Gemmatimonas sp.: one gene and its partners. The protein of the gene in region 3 binds, or shares a complex with, the protein of the main gene of each other region. Links are inferred from orthologs where the notes say so. Each region holds a gene or a part of one and is shown on either strand. Other genes may lie near its edges.

Evidence for each region.
Region 1: the proteins of secY (region 3) and secA are in contact, whole or in part, in a crystal structure (PDB 3DIN), measured with the Thermotoga maritima proteins. The link is inferred for Gemmatimonas sp. from one-to-one orthologs. Residues at the interface, in WP_004081795.1 of Thermotoga maritima: Glu108, Gly109, Glu110, Glu111, Ala236, Glu237, Arg238, Arg239, Ile240, Thr241, Ile242, Gln243, Tyr244, Ala245, Arg246, Arg247, Val248, Thr249, Gly250, Arg251, Arg252, Val253, Tyr254, Gly256, Ala257, Ser258, Thr259, Tyr260, Leu261, Pro262; in WP_004082002.1 of Thermotoga maritima: Glu261, Ala262, Arg263, Lys300, Ala301, Arg302, Thr303, Ile304, Ile305, Leu323, Tyr324, Asp325, Pro326, Val329, Ser330, Tyr333, Ile336, Lys340, Phe345, Val349, Glu363, Phe364, Tyr374, Ser375, Gly376, Gly377, Glu393, Ile395, Thr482, Ser483.
Region 2: secY (region 3) and secG share a complex: the UniProt entries of both Escherichia coli proteins name them as parts of the sec protein translocase complex. The link is inferred for Gemmatimonas sp. from one-to-one orthologs.

The regions. Positions count from the first base shown.
Region 1 is NZ_JANPLK010000004.1:12,016-16,028, reverse strand. The notes cover bases 76-3,939. They hold secA (preprotein translocase subunit SecA), read right to left. Parts: upstream 3,603-3,939; coding sequence 276-3,602; downstream 76-275. Other genes in these bases: nadD (nicotinate (nicotinamide) nucleotide adenylyltransferase), read right to left, coding at 3,651-3,939. Also shown: RMP10_RS02190 (hypothetical protein), read right to left, coding at 1-40; more of nadD, read right to left, coding at 3,940-4,013. UniProt on the Escherichia coli protein: Required for protein export, interacts with the SecYEG preprotein conducting channel.
Region 2 is NZ_JANPLK010000017.1:95,134-98,199, reverse strand. The notes cover bases 41-2,957. They hold secG (preprotein translocase subunit SecG), read right to left. Parts: upstream 1,731-2,957; coding sequence 1,350-1,730; downstream 41-1,349. Other genes in these bases: RMP10_RS05650 (phosphoglycerate kinase), read right to left, coding at 2,673-2,957; tpiA (triose-phosphate isomerase), read right to left, coding at 1,868-2,623; carA (glutamine-hydrolyzing carbamoyl-phosphate synthase small subunit), read right to left, coding at 230-1,342; RMP10_RS05670 (HU family DNA-binding protein), read right to left, coding at 41-108. Outside these bases: more of RMP10_RS05670, read right to left, coding at 1-40; more of RMP10_RS05650, read right to left, coding at 2,958-3,066. UniProt on the Escherichia coli protein: Subunit of the protein translocation channel SecYEG. Overexpression of some hybrid proteins has been thought to jam the protein secretion apparatus resulting in cell death; while this may be true it also results in FtsH-mediated degradation of SecY.
Region 3 is NZ_JANPLK010000072.1:90,054-93,149, forward strand. The notes cover bases 115-3,061. They hold secY (preprotein translocase subunit SecY), read left to right. Parts: upstream 115-888; coding sequence 889-2,235; downstream 2,236-3,061. Other genes in these bases: rpsE (30S ribosomal protein S5), read left to right, coding at 115-131; rpmD (50S ribosomal protein L30), read left to right, coding at 215-385; rplO (50S ribosomal protein L15), read left to right, coding at 425-871; RMP10_RS18165 (adenylate kinase), read left to right, coding at 2,244-2,885; map (type I methionyl aminopeptidase), read left to right, coding at 2,885-3,061. Outside these bases: more of rpsE, read left to right, coding at 1-114; more of map, read left to right, coding at 3,062-3,096. UniProt on the Escherichia coli protein: The central subunit of the protein translocation channel SecYEG. Consists of two halves formed by TMs 1-5 and 6-10.

The DNA of each region.
Region 1 (4,013 bases), on a different replicon or contig from region 3:
CAAGTACGGCCAATAGGCCGCAGAAAGACCTCATACGCATTGGAGGCGCTCACGGAAGGGGATTCCGTAAATATACCAGATGTTCCCGGTTCGGGTTCCACCAGCCCTGGCCGTCCGACTCCGGTCCCCCCGGCGGCCTACCCGACGCGACCCCTCCTGCCTCTCCGCTCTGTCGCGCCGGGCCGGGCCCGCTCGTGGGTTGCCCCACGATGCGCCCTAGCCGTCAGCAGCCTGTCAGCGGCTGCGTCAGGATGGCCCAACCCGGCGTGCAGCGTCTAGAGATTCACTCCGTGGCACTTCTTGAACTTCTTCCCGGAGCCACAGGGACAGGCGTTGTTCCGCGGCGTCGATTCCCAGCCTGGCGGTAGTGCTCCCCCACCCACCTCGAGAGACCGCACCGGTCCGGCGCCGACCACGGCAGGGGTACCGCGCGCGATCGGCCGCGCCGGCTCCGCCATGCCTTCGTCCGTCGACTCGTCGAAATCAACGTCGAGCTCCTCGTCGATCGCATCCACGAGCTCGAGTTCCTCGGCGGGGATGTCCTCCAGAATGCCGAGAGCATTGTACCGCTTGGTCGGACGCGTATCCTGCCGCGGGAATTCGTCCATCGGCGGTGCCGACTCGAAACTCTCCATCGGCGACGGCTCGAACACCAACTGCGCCTTGAGGAAGCGTTCGGTGAACGTGTTCGCGAGATCGTGCATGAGATCTTCGAACATCGTGTAGGCATCCTGCTTGTACTCGACGAGCGGGTCCTTCTGGCCCCACGACCGATAGTGAATCGACGCGCGCAACTGGTCGAGATCATAGAGATGATCCTTCCACTTCTCGTCGATCACGTTGAGCGTGACGAGCGAGAGGAGACGATCGGCGAAACCCTGCCCGCTCTCGTCGGTGACGGCGTTCAGGCTATCGAGCTTCTGGTCGAATGCCGCGCGCCCGGCCTCGACGGCAATCGCCTGCGCCTCCTCCACCGAGCCCGCACGCGCGCCTTCGGCAAAGGCCGACACCTGGAGCATGTAATGCATCAGGAGATCCTGCTGCACATACTCGAAGTCCCAATCTTCCTGCTTGTCGAAGGTGGCCAGCGCCTGCTCGACGCGACGCTGCACACCGCGGTCGATCATCTTGAGCGCCTCGCCCTTGAGCTCTTCACCGCCCTCGAGCGCGAAGGCACGCAGCGAGTAGATCACCTCGCGCTGCTGATTCATCACGTCGTCGTACTCGAGCAGCCGCTTGCGCGACTGGAAGTTCTGCAGTTCGACGCGCTTCTGTGCCTGTTCGATGGAACGCGAGATCAACGGATGCGCGAGCACTTCGCCATCCTGCGCGCCCATACGATCCATCAGTTTAGCAATCCGGTCGGACCCGAAGAGCCGCATCAGGTCGTCTTCGAGGGACAGAAAGAACTGCGACGCGCCGGGGTCGCCCTGTCGGCCGGACCGCCCACGAAGCTGGCGATCAATACGTCGTGATTCATGACGTTCGGAGCCGATGATATGCAATCCCCCGGTCTCCGAGATCTCAAGCTCCTTGCCATCGGGATCGGTGACAGTCGAAGCCTTCGCCTCAGTGACTCCGGCGCCGAGTTTGATGTCGGTGCCGCGACCGGCCATGTTCGTCGCGATCGTGATCGCGCCCGCATGACCCGCGCCCGCCACGATCTCGGCCTCGCGCTGGTGATACTTCGCGTTCAACACGTTGTGTTTGAGCCCGGCGCGCGCGAACAGTCGCGCCAGCGTTTCGGATGCTTCGACGCTGGCCGTTCCGACCAGCACGGGATACCCGAGCTCGTGGAGTCGCTTCGTTTCGTCGACGATCGCGTTGTACTTCTCGCGACGCGTTTTGTAGACGTAGTCCTGGCGATCATCGCGCGCGATCGGCCTGTTGGTCGGAATCACCGACACCGACAGACCGTAGATCTCGTGGAACTCGTTCTCTTCCGTTTCGGCCGTACCAGTCATGCCGGCCAGCTTCTCGTACATGCGGAAGTAGTTCTGAATCGTGATCGTGGCGAGCGTCTGCGTCTCGCCCTTGACCTGCACGCGCTCCTTGGCTTCGACGGCCTGGTGCAGCCCCTCGCTCCACCGGCGACCGGGCATGGTACGGCCGGTGAACTCATCAACGATGAGCACCTGCGCTTCTTGCACGACGTAGTTTACGTCACGCTCGTACAGGGCATGCGCGCGCAGCAGCTGATGGATGATGTTCAACCGCTCGCTCTTGAGCGCGTACTCGCGCTCGATCGCGTTGCGCTGCTCGAGGCGTTCCGTGGCGGAGATGTCATGATCGCGATCGAGCTTGCCGATCATGAGCGAGATGTCGGGGAGCACAAACTGGTCGTGCGCCTCGGGCGACAGATAGTCGAGCCCCTGCTCGGTCAGGTGCACGGTGTGCCCCCTCTCATCGAGCACGTAGAGCAGGTCGTCCTCGATCTCTCGATACGTCCGCTTGCTCATCGGGAGCTTCTTGTCCGAAATGATGTCGAGCTCCATGCGCTGTACGAGCTGCTTCACACCGGATTCCTGCAGCGCCTTCACGAGCCGCTTGTTCTTCGGGCCGCCAAGCTGCGCCTTGTAGAGCTTGAGCGCGGCGTCCTGCTCGTCCTTCGTCTCGAGCGCGCGCTCGCCTTCTCCGACGAGCGTGTTCACCAGCTCGGACTGGCGACGCACGAGACGCTCGACCGCGGTGTTGAACTCCGCATAGCGCCCGTCGCTCTCGTTGCCCACCGGGCCCGAGATAATGAGCGGCGTCCGCGCTTCATCGATGAGGATCGAGTCCACTTCGTCGATGATCGCGAAGATGTGCGTGCGCTGCACGCGCTGCTCAAGCGAGACCACCATGTTGTCGCGCAAGTAGTCGAAGCCGAACTCGTTGTTGGTACCGTACGCAATGTCGCAGCCGTACACCGCGCGACGCTCGTACGTACCCGGCTCGGTGTCGTCGAGGCAGCCGACCGTAAGTCCCAGCCACCGATACAGGTGCCCCATCCACTGCGAATCGCGACGGGCGAGATAGTTGTTCACCGTCACGAGATGTGCGCCGCGTCCCGGCAGCGCATTGAGATACATCGGGAGCGTGGCGACGAGCGTCTTGCCTTCGCCGGTCGCCATTTCGGCAATGCGGCCGAGGTGCAGCTGAATACCACCAATCAGCTGGACATCGTACGGCACCATGTCCCACGTGATCTCGTTGCCCGTCACCAGAACGGTAGAGCCTTTGAGTCGCCGGCAGGCCTCACGCACGGTGGCGAAGGCCTCCGGGAGCAGCTCGTCGAGCACGTCGGCGATGGCCGTGCGCAGCTCGCCTTCCACGCCGCCGCGACCATCGGCACCCTGCAGTTCGAGATCGATGCGTTCACGATCCGCCGCATCGGCGGAATCGTGCTTGGCGGCCTTGAGTTCGGCGATCCGCTGTTCGATCGGTCCGGTGCGTTCGGCCAGCATGCCGCGGAACTTGGCGGTCTGCCCTTGGATCTCTTCGTCGGACAACGAGGCGAGGCGCGCTTCGATCTCATGGATCTCGGACAGCACCGGCTGCACCCGCTTCCGCTCACGTTCATGACGTGTGCCGAACACACGTCCAATCAAGCCCTTCAGCATACGAACCTCATGGCAAGGGCGTCGCGACCGCGAAGTCCCCGTTCGCCATCAGGCGCGCGCTGGGCCCTCCGCAGTCGACAACTCCCGGGAATTCTCGAGATACAGTCCGGTGGTCGCTATGTACGTCGCCACGGGGTCCGGAACGAAGCCCCGAATGGAGCGCCCGTCCCGTACCCGTGCCCTGATTTCGGTTGATGACAGGTCGACGCGTCGCGTCGCCAGTCGTCGTGCCGTCGATGCTCCGATGCTTGCCAGCGGGCCGGCGAGCGCGGCGACATCGTGACCTCGGTCGGCGCGGTGCAGCACAACCAGCTGCACCATCGACAACAACCGAGTCACCTCGCGCCAACGCGGCAACGTGGAGACCACGTCATCGCCGACCAGCAGGTGAAGCATCGCCGACGGCCAACG
Region 2 (3,066 bases), on a different replicon or contig from region 3:
ATCAAGAAACGCGTCAACCACCCGCGCACAATCCTTCTTAGAGATGGTCGGTCCGGCCGTCCGCGCGATACGCGCCGTGACGTTCTCAACCAGATCGGCTTTCGTCATGGACTCTACCAAGGGGTCGACGTGCCGTCCCAGTTTCGGGAGCAGCCGGCACGCATCGAAGATCGAGCGAAGGAAGCGAACGTAGGACCTTAGTGCTTATCAGTCAAGCGTTTGGGTCACTTCACTGCCGACGATTTCTCAGGGCCTCGAGAAACCGATCGAACAATGGGACCGCGTCGTGTGGTCCCGGCGCCGCCTCCGGATGGTACTGCACCGCAAAGATCGGTAGCGTCCGATGACGCAACCCTTCGACAGTGCCATCGTTGAGGTTGATGTGCGTGATGGCAAGGTCCGGCGCTCCCTCGACCCCCTCGATCGACCCGACCACAGCGAATCCATGGTTCTGAGACGTGATCAGCACCTTGCCTGTCGCGAGATCCTTCACCGGCTGGTTTCCGCCCCGATGTCCGAACGGCATCTTCTCGGTGCGCGCCCCGAAGGACAAACCGATCAGCTGATGTCCGAGACAAATGCCGAACATCGGCGTTTGGGTCGCGGCGATCTCACGAATGGTGGCCGGTGCATAGGTCACTGCGTCCGGATCGCCGGGACCGTTGGACAAGAACACCCCATCGGGGTTCATCGCGAGCACGCGGTCTGCCGGCGTGTCCGACGGTACGACGGTCACGCGGCAATCATGCGCCTCAAACAAGCGCAGGATATTCCGCTTGATCCCGTAGTCGTAGGCCACGACGTGATACGTCGCGTCGGGCTTGCCCCAGGAGTACGCCTCACGGGTTGACACGACGGTCGCCAGATCGAGCCCTTCCATGCTCGGGCAGCCTTCAAGCACCGCTAGCGCTTCACGCGAGGGCGTCTCACCCAGCCCGATCACGCCACGCATGACGCCGGCAGCGCGGAGATGCTTGGTGAGGCGTCGCGTGTCAACCTCGGTCAGCACGGGCACCTGATGCTCCTCGAGCCATTCGCGCAGACCGCCGGTGGCGCGCCAATTCGAGTAGGTCGGTGAGAGCTCGCGAACTACGACGCCAGCAACCTGCGGTTTCGCCGATTCGGGATCTTCGGTATTCACGCCGTAATTGCCGATCTGCGGAGCCGTGAGCACGACCGTCTGTCCGCGATACGAGGGGTCCGTGAAGACTTCCTGGTAGCCGGTCATATTGGTTGTGAAGACGACTTCCGCCACAGTCGGCGCAGTCGGTCCGACGAGTCGGCCGAGAAAAAGGGTTCCGTCCTCGAGGAGGAGGAACCCCTTGGGAGGCAACGTGCTCACGCGTCGGTTACGGCTGCTTGGCGGGTGCCGTCGGCGCGGCCGGAGCGGCGGGCTGTTGCGTCAGCGGCGCGGCGGGAGCAGCGCCACCGGCGGGGGCGGACGACGGCGCTGTGGGTGTTGCCAGCTTGTCGAGCACCGACTTGGGCGCTGTGCCACGCGAGGACATGATCTGGAGGATGAACGCGAGGCCGAGGAACACACCGCCACACCACCAGCTTGCCTTCGTGAGCAGGTTGCCCGCCTGACGCGTACCGATCACGGAGTCAGACGACGAGCTGGCCCCGCCGAAGCTCGCCGCCAACCCACCGCCCTTACCGGACTGAAGGAGCACGGCGATCGCGAGAATGATCGCGTCGAGAATGAGCAGAGTCAGCAGGAACGTGTACATATCACGAAGCCGGAATCGAGTGCGTTCAGAGTGCGCGAAAGCCGCGCCAGTCTTCAAACATGGCTGAGGGGATGTGTCGAGGCAAGTCCTTCCCCACCCAACAGTTGCGACGGGTTGGATGGGGTACCGGGCAGGACTCAGCTGCGGACGATGCTCGCCCAGCTGTCGGCGTCGAGCGATGCGCCGCCTACGAGCAGCCCATCGACGTCGGGGGCCGCCAGCAACGTGGCCGCGTTCCCGCGGTTGACCGACCCGCCGTACAGAATTGGAACGCCGGCCGCCGCCTTCTCTCCGAGTCGGCTGCCGAGGGCGGCGCGGAGCACGCTGTGAATAGCGCTGGCGTCCTCAGGTGTGGCGGTACGACCCGTGCCGATGGCCCACACGGGCTCATAGGCGAGCATGATTCCTGCCGCCTGACTGTCGTCCAGCTCGGCCAGGCCAGCCGTCAGCTGCCGCTCGACCACCGACGCCGTAGCCCCGGCCTCCCGCTCGTCCAGCGTTTCACCGACACAGAGCATGGGCACGAGACGGGCCTGGCAGATCAACGCCATCTTCTTCGTCGTCATCTCGTCCGATTCGCCGAACACGTGCCGACGCTCGGAGTGACCGACCAGCACCACACGGGCGCCGACGTCGCGCGCCATGAGCACCGAGTTCTCACCAGTGAACGCGCCCTGCGCTTCCGAGTGCACGTTCTGCACGCCGACCCAGATGTCCGGTCGTTCACGCAATCCATCCGCGACCGTCGTCACCGTGAGGGCCGATGGAAAGAAGATCAGCGTGCGGTCGTTCATCTTCGGCGCCTGCGCGAGGAAGCGCTGGAGAAACGCTTTCGCGTCGGTTGGGCCGTGATTGAGCTTCCAGTTGGCGGCGATGACGGGCTTGTGATGCATGGGCAGGACGTGACCGGTGAGGTGGTGAGTACGGAACGCAGATCGACGATCAGCGACGATCGAGCGCGGAAACGCCGGGAAGCTCCTTCCCTTCGAGGAACTCAAGCGAGGCGCCGCCGCCGGTCGACACATGCGACATCTTCGACTCGAGTCCAGCCTCCGCCACCGCCGCGGCGGAGTCGCCGCCACCGATGATCGTGGTGGCACCATGATCGGTGGCCACCGCCATCGCCCGCGCCACCGCGAAGGTGCCTGCGTCAAACGGTGGCTTTTCGAATACGCCCATCGGTCCGTTCCACAGCACGGTGCGCGCCGACTCGATCAAGGTGCGGTACTGCTCCACGCTGGCCGGGCCGATGTCGAACATGGCCTCGCCGGCTGGAATAGACTCGCGACCGACCACGCGCGCGGCGCTTCCCGCGTCCATCGACGGCGCGATCACG
Region 3 (3,096 bases):
CCGCCAAGGAACGTGGTGTCGACGTGTCGGCGATCGGGTACCGGTCGCGCGCCAAGTCGCGCACTGAGACGCATGATGCTCGCAAGGCCGCCGTGGTTGGCGCCTCGCCTAACGCCGCGGAGGTGGCATAATGCCCCGTACGTTTGTATGGCATCCGTCGAAGGGTCCGGCGAAGACCCCGAAGCTCGAAGCACCGGGAACCGGCAAGCTTCATATCAAGCAGGTCCGCAGCGCGATCGGCCATTCGTGGCGGATGCGTCGGACGCTTGAAGCGCTCGGCCTTCGTCATCATCAGGCCAGCGTCGTGCAGCAGGATTCCGCCTCGCTGCGCGGCCAGCTCAAGCAGGTTCGTCACCTCGTGTTGGTGACGGCGGTGGAGGAGTAACACATGGCTTCCAATTCAGGCGCCGAAGGCGTCGAGAAGATCGGCCTGCACAACCTGCAGCCGGCGCCGGGTTCGCACCGCGGCCGTCGTCGCGTGGGTCGCGGTCCGGGCTCCGGCCTGGGCAAGACGTCCGGTAAGGGTCACAAGGGCTCCATGGCGCGGTCCGGCCATGGCGGTCCTGGTGGCGGCAAGCCGCACTTCGAAGGCGGCCAGATGCCGATCACACGTCGTATCCCGAAGCGCGGTTTCACGAATCCGTTCCGTGAGGAGGCGCAGGTCGTGCGCCTCGACTCGCTGACCGGCGTCGCCGGGGACGAAGTGACGGTGGAGACGCTCGTCGCGGCTGGGCTCATTCGTTCGGGCCATGGCCCGGCGAAGCTGCTCAACAACGGTGAAGTGCCCCGCGCGTTCACGGTACGCGGCGTGAAGATCAGCGCCGGTGCCAAGGTGAAGATCGAAGCGGCCGGTGGCCGCATCGACGGCTGACGGAGATAACCCAGCGCATGGCGCAGCAACCCAATCCGGCGGCGCAAGCCGTCTCCAACATCTATCGGACGCCTGAGCTCTGGCAGAAGATCACCTTCACGTTCCTGTGTATGGTGATCTATCGAATCGGAGCGCACATCACGGCACCCGGTATCGATGTCCAGGCGCTGACCGACTACTTCACCCGCCAGCAGGGCGGTGGCCTTCTGGGCCTCTACGACATGTTCGTGGGTGGTGGTCTTTCCCGCGCGACCGTGTTCGCGCTCGGCATCATGCCCTACATCTCGGCGAGTATCTTCGTCCAGATCGCCGGGGCCGTGTTGCCGAACGTGGACAAGATGCAGAAGGATGAAGAAGGCCGGAAAAAGCTGACGCAGTACACGCGTTACCTCACGGTCGTGCTGGCGCTGATTCAGGCCTACGGGTTTGCGCTGTTCACCGCGTCGCTTCCGGCCGCGGTGTCGCGTCCGGGGCCGTGGTTCACGGTGCAGATGATGCTCTTCCTCACCACGGGCGCGATCTTCGTCATGTGGCTGGGTGAGCAGATCACGGAACGTGGTCTGGGCAACGGGGCGTCGCTGATCATTTTCTTCTCGATCGTCGAACGCATGTGGCCGTCGATCTTCCAGTCGTTCAACTTCGTGACGACGGGCGCCTTGCCGGTGCTCTCGCTCGTGGTGCTGGCGATTCTGATGGTCGGCGTCGTGGCCGGTGTGGTGGCGATCACGGTGGCGGCGCGTCGCGTCCTCATTCAGATCCCGCAGCGCACCATGGCGCGTGGACGGCAGCGTGAAGCGGCCCGGAATTTCATCCCGCTCCGTATCAACACGGCGGGCGTGATGCCGATCATCTTCGCGCAGTCGGTGATCGTGATTCCTGGGGCGATCGCGCAGTTCAGCGGCAACGCCAAGGCTCAGGAAATTGCGGAAATGTTCAATCCGCAGGGACCGAATCCGTGGTTGTACTTTGTGCTCTCCGCCGTGCTGATCCTGCTGTTCACGTACTTCTACACGTCCATCATTTTCAATCCGGTGGATCTGGCGGAGAACCTGAAGAAGCAGGGCGGCTTCGTGCCTGGCATCAAGCCTGGCGCCAAGACGGCTGAATACATCGAGCAGGTGGTGGAGCGGATCACGCTCCCCGGCGCGATCTTCCTCACGGTCATTGCGCTGATGCCGATCGTCATCGCGCGCTTGATCAACGTGCCGTTCGCGTTTGGCGGAACGTCGCTGCTGATCGTGGTTGGTGTGGCGCTGGATACGATGGCGCAGATGCAGCAGCACCTGCTGCTCCGCAAGTATGACGGCTTTATGAAGAAGGGGCGCGTGCGCTTCCGCGGCCGTCAGGCGACTCAGGGCTTCTAAGGAAGATCATGATCATTGTCCTGCTTGGACCGCCGGGTGCGGGCAAGGGGACTCAAGGCGAGCGGCTTGCCGCTCGCCTTGACGTTCCTAAGATCGCCACCGGCGATGTACTCCGCGCCGCGGTACGTGACGGCACTCCGCTCGGGCTCGAAGCGAAGGCTGCCATGGATCGCGGCGATCTGGTCCCCGATGAAGTGATCATGGGGATCATGAAGGAAGCACTGGCGTCCCCAACGGCAGCCAAGGGAGCGATCCTCGACGGCGTGGTACGTACCACGCCGCAGGCTGATGGTGTCGCCGCCATGCTTTCGGATCTCGGCCGAAAGGTCGATGCGGTGTTGCTGTTCGATATCGCGGAAGACGAATTAGTGCGCCGCCTGAGCGGACGGACCACCTGCGACGTGTGTCAGCGACCGTTTTTCGGGCGCGAGCCCGGTGAAACGTGCGAAGCGGACGGAAAGGTCGGTACACTCGTACGCCGCAAGGATGACGAGCCGGACGCGGTGCGGAAGCGGCTGCAGGTTTATCGCGATCAGACCTCTCCGGTAATCAACTGGTACGAGGAGCATGGCCCCCGGGTCGTGCGCATCGACGCCATCGGATCACTCGAGGAAGTCGAGGCTCGCGCCCTGCACGTGCTCGAGTACTAATGGCGATCGGCGGATCGGCTCCTGCCACGTTGCTCAAGTCACCGCGCGAGATCGAGATCATGGCGCGGGGTGGCGCGCTGCTGTACGCCACGCTGCAGCACATGAAAGCCCACGTTCGACCCGGCATCAGCACGGGTGAGTTGGACACGCTGTGCGAGGCGTTCATCCGCTCGCACGCCGGTGCCGAGCCGGCCTTTAAGGGACTCTACGG